3 regions of the Chromobacterium sp. ASV23 genome follow, and region 1 is predicted to be linked to each of the others. Evidence: predicted binding sites of a transcription regulator. Region 1 holds the regulator's gene; each other region holds the start of a gene.
The links. Region 1 encodes sigma-54, which starts transcription at its own class of promoters, with help from an activator protein. Its sites were predicted from a motif close to CTGGCACGCTTCATGCTT; they were not measured.
Positions count from the first base shown of each region.

Region 2: the regulator sigma-54 is predicted to act here: its motif matches at 957-974, upstream of adh (aldehyde dehydrogenase).
Region 3: the regulator sigma-54 is predicted to act here: its motif matches at 700-717, upstream of JHD59_RS13580 (pilin).

Region 1 covers NZ_JAELTR010000018.1:67,226-69,422, forward strand. The annotation lists gene raiA (ribosome-associated translation inhibitor RaiA) at 102-428, opposite strand; gene JHD59_RS09990 (RNA polymerase factor sigma-54) at 498-1,898, opposite strand; gene lptB (LPS export ABC transporter ATP-binding protein) at 1,902-2,197, opposite strand, start outside.
Region 2 covers NZ_JAELTR010000055.1:14,188-16,384, forward strand. The annotation lists gene JHD59_RS17915 (sigma-54-dependent Fis family transcriptional regulator) at 1-749, opposite strand, end outside; gene adh (aldehyde dehydrogenase) at 1,024-2,197, shown strand, end outside.
Region 3 covers NZ_JAELTR010000032.1:8,566-10,762, reverse strand. The annotation lists gene JHD59_RS13585 (adenosylmethionine--8-amino-7-oxononanoate transaminase) at 1-564, opposite strand, end outside; gene JHD59_RS13580 (pilin) at 841-1,311, shown strand; gene JHD59_RS13575 (PglL family O-oligosaccharyltransferase) at 1,423-2,197, shown strand, end outside.

The sequences.
Region 1 (2,197 bases):
TTTGATAAACCCGGAATTCTACGTTGCCTTGATAGTACTGAAAACCGGCAAGCGCAAAGAAAAACGGGAACCGCCCGGTTCCCGTCCTTTTCAACTAGGCGTCACAGCGAGGGCTGCTGGACTTCGCCGGAGCTTTGCACGCGGTGTTCGGTCAGCTTTTCCTTGTGCTTCAGCACTTGGCGGTCCAGCTTGTCCATCAAGAGGTCGATGGCGGCGTAGAGGTCGGCTTCGGTAGCCTCGATGTGGATGTCCTTGCCGGACAGATGCACATTGACTTCAGCCTTTTGAACCAGTTTGTCTACCGACAGGGTCACGGAGATGTCGATCACGTTGTCGACATGGCGGGTAATGCGCTCCAGTTTGTTCTCGATGTATTCGCGCAGCGACGGAGTGACTTCCAGGTGCAGGCCAGTTACTTTGAGGTTCATACCCTAGCTCCTTCTGGTGTTGACCGCCCGGGCGGGTTGTCGGGCGGCATTGTATTCTTGTGCAGGCTCTTACAGCGCCTTGCGCAGATTCACCGCCGGAATCTGCATGGCTTCACGATACTTGGCTACGGTGCGTCTGGCAACCTGTATTCCTTGCTTGGCCAGCGCGTCGGCGAGGGCGCTGTCCGACAGCGGCTTCGCCCGGTTTTCGCCTTCTATCATGCTGCGGATGTGAGCCTTGATGGCGGTGGCGGAACACTCGTCACCGCTTTCAGTCTCCAACGAACTGCCGAAGAAATACTTGAGCTCGAACAAACCTCGCGAACAAAGCAGGTATTTCTGGCTGGTGGAGCGGGATACGGTGGATTCGTGCAGGCCCAGCTCTTCCGCGATATCGCGCAGAATCAGCGGCCGCATCGCCACTTCGCCTTGTTCAAAGAACAACTGTTGACGCTCGACAATAGCTTCCGCCACTTTCAGGATGGTGTCAAACCGTTGCTGGATGTTCTTGACCAGCCAGCGCGCCTCCTGCAGCCGGGCGGACATCTCGCCGCCCTGGCCGCGGCTGTCGGCCAGCATGCGCTCGTACAGCTGGTTGACGCGCAGCCGCGGCACGGCCGAGCGGTTCAGCTCCGCCACCCAGCGTCCGCGCAGCTTGCGCACGCTGATGTCGGGGATCACGTAGTGGACATCGCCGTGATGGAAGCCGGTGGCCGGGTGCGGGTTGAGGCGGGCGATCAGCGCCTGCGCCGCGCGCAGTTCGGCGTCGTTGCAAGCCAGCAGCTTTTTCAGCTTGGCGTAGTCGCGGCCGCCCAGCAGCGCCAGATGTTCGCGCACGATGGCCAGGGCCAGCGCATGGCCAGGTTCGGCCGCGGACAGCCGCTGCAGCTGCAGCTGCAGCGATTCCGCCAGCGTGCGCGCGCCGACGCCGGCTGGGTCGAATTGCTGCAGCAGGGCGAGGCCCACGGCCAGCTCGTCGCTTTCCAGCTGCAGCTCCAGCGGCAGATGGCTGGCCAGCTCGTCCAGGCTTTGCGGCATGTAGCCGTCGTCGTCCAGCTCCTCGATCAGCAGCCGCACGATGGCCTCGTCGCGGCGCGGCAAGGCGATCTCGCCCAGCTGCGCCAGCAGGTGCTCGCGCAGGCTGACCGGGCAGGGCACGTTGAGCATCGGGTCGTAGTCGTCGTCGCCGCCGTGGCGGCTGCCGGCGCCCCAGTCCAGCAGCTCGCCGGCGCTGTCGTCGCGGCTGTCTGCCGCTTCGCTCTCCGTGGTTTCCCGCGCTTCCGCCGCCTCCGTGGGCGCGTCGCTGTCGCGCGGCTCGTCGCCGCGTTCCAGCAGCGGGTTGTCCAGCAGAAAGCGCTCCACCTCGGCCTGCAGGTCCAGCGTGGACAGTTGCAGCAGTTTGATCGACTGCTGCAGCTGCGGGGTCAGCGTCAGCTGTTGCGAAACCTTGAGCTGTAGTGCCTGCTTCATGGTTTACAGGTGGAAATGTTCGCCAAGGTAAACCTTGCGCACCTTGTCGTTGTTGACCAGCTCCTCCGGCTGGCCGGAGGCCAGCACCGAGCCGTCGCTGATGATGTAGGCGCGGTCGCAGATGCGCAGCGTCTCACGGACGTTGTGGTCGGTGATCAGCACGCCGATGCCGCGCTCTTTCAGGAAGGAGATGATTTTCTGAATATCGATTACCGCGATCGGATCGACGCCGGCGAACGGTTCGTCCAGCAGGATGAAGCGCGGCCGGGTGGCCAGCACGCGGGCGATTTCCACCCGGC
Region 2 (2,197 bases), on a different contig from region 1:
AGGGCCAGCCCGGCGCGGTTGGCGGCCAGCAGCCGGCCGTCTTCGCCGAAAACCAGTTGGCAGGCGGCCGGGCTGTCCAGCAGCCGCGGGTCGCGATGCAGGCTCAATCGCCAGCCGCTGCGCGCCGCCTCGCTCAGCAGCAAGGCCTCGATCTGGCCGCGCGCGGCGCGCAATGCTTGCAGCTGCGTCTCGCCCAGCTTACGGCTGGCGCCGCTGATGTCCAGCACGCCCAGCATCTGGCCTTGCGGGCCGAGCAAGGGGCTGGCCGCGCAGCTGAGGGCGCGGTTGCGCTCCAGGTAATGCTCCGCGCCGCGCACCAGCATGCTGTCCGCCGCGGCCAGCGCGGTGCCGATGGCGTTGGTGCCGCGCGCCGCCTCGCTCCAGTCCATGCCCGGGGCCAGCGCCAACCGCGCCGCCTTGTCCAGAAAGCCGATGTCGCCGCTCTCGTCGAGTATCAGCCCTTGGCTGTCGGCCACCACCAGCGCCAGCTCATGCCCGGCCACCTGTTCGTACAGGCCGGCCAGGGCCGGCCGCGCGGCTTCCAGCCAGCCGGCGTTGGCTTCGCGCCGTTGGCGCAATGCGGCTTCCTCCAGCCGCTCTCCGCCCCGGCCGCCTGTGGGCAGGCCCAGGCCGCGGCAGCGTTGCCAGGAATGGAGGATGGATGGCGGCAAGGCATGGCCGGGCAAGGGCTGGTCGGTGAAGAAGCGGCGGCGGATCTCGTCCAGCGGCAGGCGGGCAGCCTGGGTCATGCGCGTCTCCTGCAGGCTGTGCCGTCGCGGTGCGACAGCTGTGTCAGCCTGCGACAGTTTGGTGGGCGGTTTTGCCGATTATCGGTGCTTTGCCAGGCGTGGCAAGTGGCTGATTGGGAAGAAAATATGCTGCATTGCAATGTGGTTTCGCCGCATGCCGCGCAGCTTGACGCTTTGCCAGATGTTGCCATGCAGTATGGGTAGAGGTTGGCACGCCGCTTGCACTGTGGCGTGATCCCCAAGCCAGGGGTTCATTACCACCAAGGAGACTGCGATGGCAAACCTGCAACCCGGCTTTCCGCTGAAATCACGCTACGCCAACTACATCGGCGGGAAATGGGTGCCGCCGGTGAACGGCCGATACTTCGAAAACGTCACGCCCATCACCGGCAAGCCGCTGTGCGAGATTCCGCGTTCCGACGAGCAAGATGTGGAGCTGGCGTTGGATGCCGCCCACGCGGCCCGCTTCCAGTGGGGCCATACTCCGGTGACCGAGCGCGCCATCATCCTGAACAAGATCGCCGACCGCATGGAGGCCAATCTGGCCCTGCTGGCCGAGGTGGAGACCTGGGACAACGGCAAGCCGATACGCGAAACCCGCGCCGCCGACATCCCGCTGGCCATCGACCATTTCCGCTATTTCGCCGCCTGCGTGCGCGCGCAGGAAGGCAGCCTGGGCGAGATCGACGCCCATACCGTGTCCTATCACTTCCATGAGCCGCTGGGCGTGGTGGGCCAGATCATCCCGTGGAACTTCCCCATCCTGATGGCGGCGTGGAAGCTGGCGCCGGCCCTGGCCGCCGGCAACTGCGTGGTGCTGAAGCCGGCCGAACAGACGCCGCTGTCCATCCTGGTGCTGATGGAACTGGTGGGCGATCTGCTGCCGCCCGGCGTGCTGAATGTGGTCAACGGCTTTGGCGTGGAGGCCGGCAAGCCGCTGGCCAGCTCCAAACGCATCGCCAAGATCGCCTTCACCGGCGAGACCGGCACCGGCCGCCTGATCATGCAGTACGCCAGCCAGAACCTGATCCCGGTGACGCTGGAGCTGGGCGGCAAGTCGCCGAACATCTTCTTCGACGACGTGGCGGCGCAGGACGACGCCTTCTTCGACAAGGCCATCGAAGGTTTTGTGATGTTCGCGCTGAATCAGGGCGAAGTGTGCACTTGCCCCAGCCGCGCGCTGATCCAGGCGTCCATCTACGACCGCTTCATGGAGAAGGCGCTGGCCCGCGTCGCGGCGATCAAGCAGGGCAATCCGCTCGATCCGTCCACCATGATAGGTGCGCAGGCGTCCAGGGAGCAGATGGACAAAATCCAGAGCTACCTCGCCATCGGCCGCGAGGAAGGCGCCCAGTTGTTGGCCGGCGGCGCGCGCGCGCAACTGGACGGCGATCTGGCCGGCGGCTTCTACATCCAGCCGACGGTGTTCCACGGCCACAACAAGATGC
Region 3 (2,197 bases), on a different contig from region 1:
CTCGCCAGGCGCGGCTTGGCGGGCATCCGGCGACGGCGCGCGCAGGCTGGGTTTCAGCAGATCGGCGTAGGTTGACGAGAAAATCGGCACATCGGTCACCGCCAGCGCGCCGACGGTTTCACCGTGGTAGCTGTTTTCCAGGCTGACGAAGCGCGTTTTCTGCGGCTGGCCGCTGTTTTTCCAATAATGGAAGCTCATCTTCAGCGCGATTTCCGTCGCGCTGGCCCCGTCGGAGCCATAAAAAGCATGACCCAGGCCGGACAGCGCGGCTAGCCGCTCCGACAACTCCACCACCGGGCGGTGGGTGAAGCCGGCCAGCATCACGTGCTCCAGGCTGTCCAATTGCTCGCGTATCGCCTGCTTGATGCGCGGATGGCCGTGGCCGAACAGATTGACCCACCACGAGCTGACGCCGTCCAGATAGCGCTTGCCGTCAAAATCAGTCAGCCAGACGCCCTCCGCGCTGGCGATGGGGACGATGGGCAGGCTTTCGTGGCGCTTCATCTGCGTGCACGGGTGCCATACGGCGGCGCGGCTGCGTTCCAGCCAGGCTTGGTTGCTCATGGGGGCCTCCTGTGGGGTGATGGTCGATCCTAACACAGGGCGGGGAAATCACCGATGTGACGAAAAACGTCAGTTTATGCCGTCTGGCGGCCGATGAACTGTCATGCGCGCAGCGTAAAATCACGGCGAAGCAGGGTGGCATGCTTCCTGCTGCATTGTTTGACAGAGAAAGAAGACGCGCAGCACGCGTCCGTTTTTTGAAGAAGAGGCGGGCAAGCCGCGCGGATTGCGTGGCGCCTTGCCAAGCTCAAGCTTGACTAGACCATGGAGTTCAACATGAAGAAAAGACAAATCCAGCAGGGTTTCACCCTGATCGAGCTGATGATTGTGGTGGCGATTGTCGGTATTTTGGCGGCGATTGCGATTCCGTCGTATCAGGACTACACCAAGCGGGCGAGGGTGACTGAAGGTCTGGGGCTTGCCGATGCCGCGAAAACAGCGGTTACCGAGTATTACTCCTCCAATAATGCTTTCTATTCTTCTGGCACAGCTCCTTTCAATACAGGTTATGGGCTGGCTGCATCGATTACCGGTAACTCAGTGAGCAGTGTCAATGTCTTGGCAAATGGCGTGATTCAAATCACTTACAATAGCACGGTACTCAATGGGGGCCTGCTCGATCTGGTTCCGGCAGTTGGCAGTGGTTCTGTCCAATGGAGCTGTACTTATACCGGTTCCGGCGCTACGGCTATCACAGGGGCTACACAGCTCAGTGCTAATTGGGTGCCGACAGCTTGCCGTCAATAAACGGTAGCTGTTGAAATCGTTCAAGGGGCACATTCGTGCCCCTTGTCATTTCCGGGATGCAGCCTCCGGCGCTAATTTTACCGGCTGCATTGGGGTACGAATAAGTCTCGGATGCTTTTGATGCGTTTAAAAATACTTGAAGTGGCTAAGCAAAAGCGCGGGGAGTACCTGCTTTTTTCCTTGTTTTGCTGTTGTTTTGTCCTGCCCTTTTTGAATTGCCTGCGATTCATGCCTTTGCAGGACTGGTGGACAGATGCGCTGGTGGTGTTCGGTGTGGGGTTGGCCGGTCTGTTCATCTTTGGCCGAGGTCAGCAACGTTTCCAGTTACCTGCTTCCGCTATCGTGTTGGTGCTGCTGCTGTTGCTGTGGTCCTTGAGCAATAATTTGCTGTGGAAAAACTTTCAAGCAGCAGCCCTTCCCATAGGCAGCCTGCTTGTCATGTTGCTTCTTGTTCTTTTTCTTGCAAACCGCGTTCAGTTGTCCAAGCAAACAATTTGCACCATCCTTGCCGCCAGTATTTTGCTAGGTGCCTGCCTGCAGGTAGTATTGGGCGGAGTGCAATTGCTGGGCTTGGCTGCTAACTTTCATGGTTTGGTGATGTTCAGCCCAGATCAGCCAAACGTTGTGATGGGCAATATCGCGCAGCGCAATCTGTATGCCCAGTATTTATGCTGGGGTGTGGTGGCGTCGTGCTATCTCTATGCTCAAGGCCATTTACGCGCCCCATTCTGTGGTGTCGCAGTGGTGTTGATGTTGCTACTGGTAACCTGGTCCGGCGCTCGCTTGCCATTGGCCTATGCACTAGCTATCTGCTTGCTGGCAGGGTTCTGCTGGAGGCTGTCCGCCCGCGATGGACATATGCGGCGCATGGTGTTTGCTCTGGCTG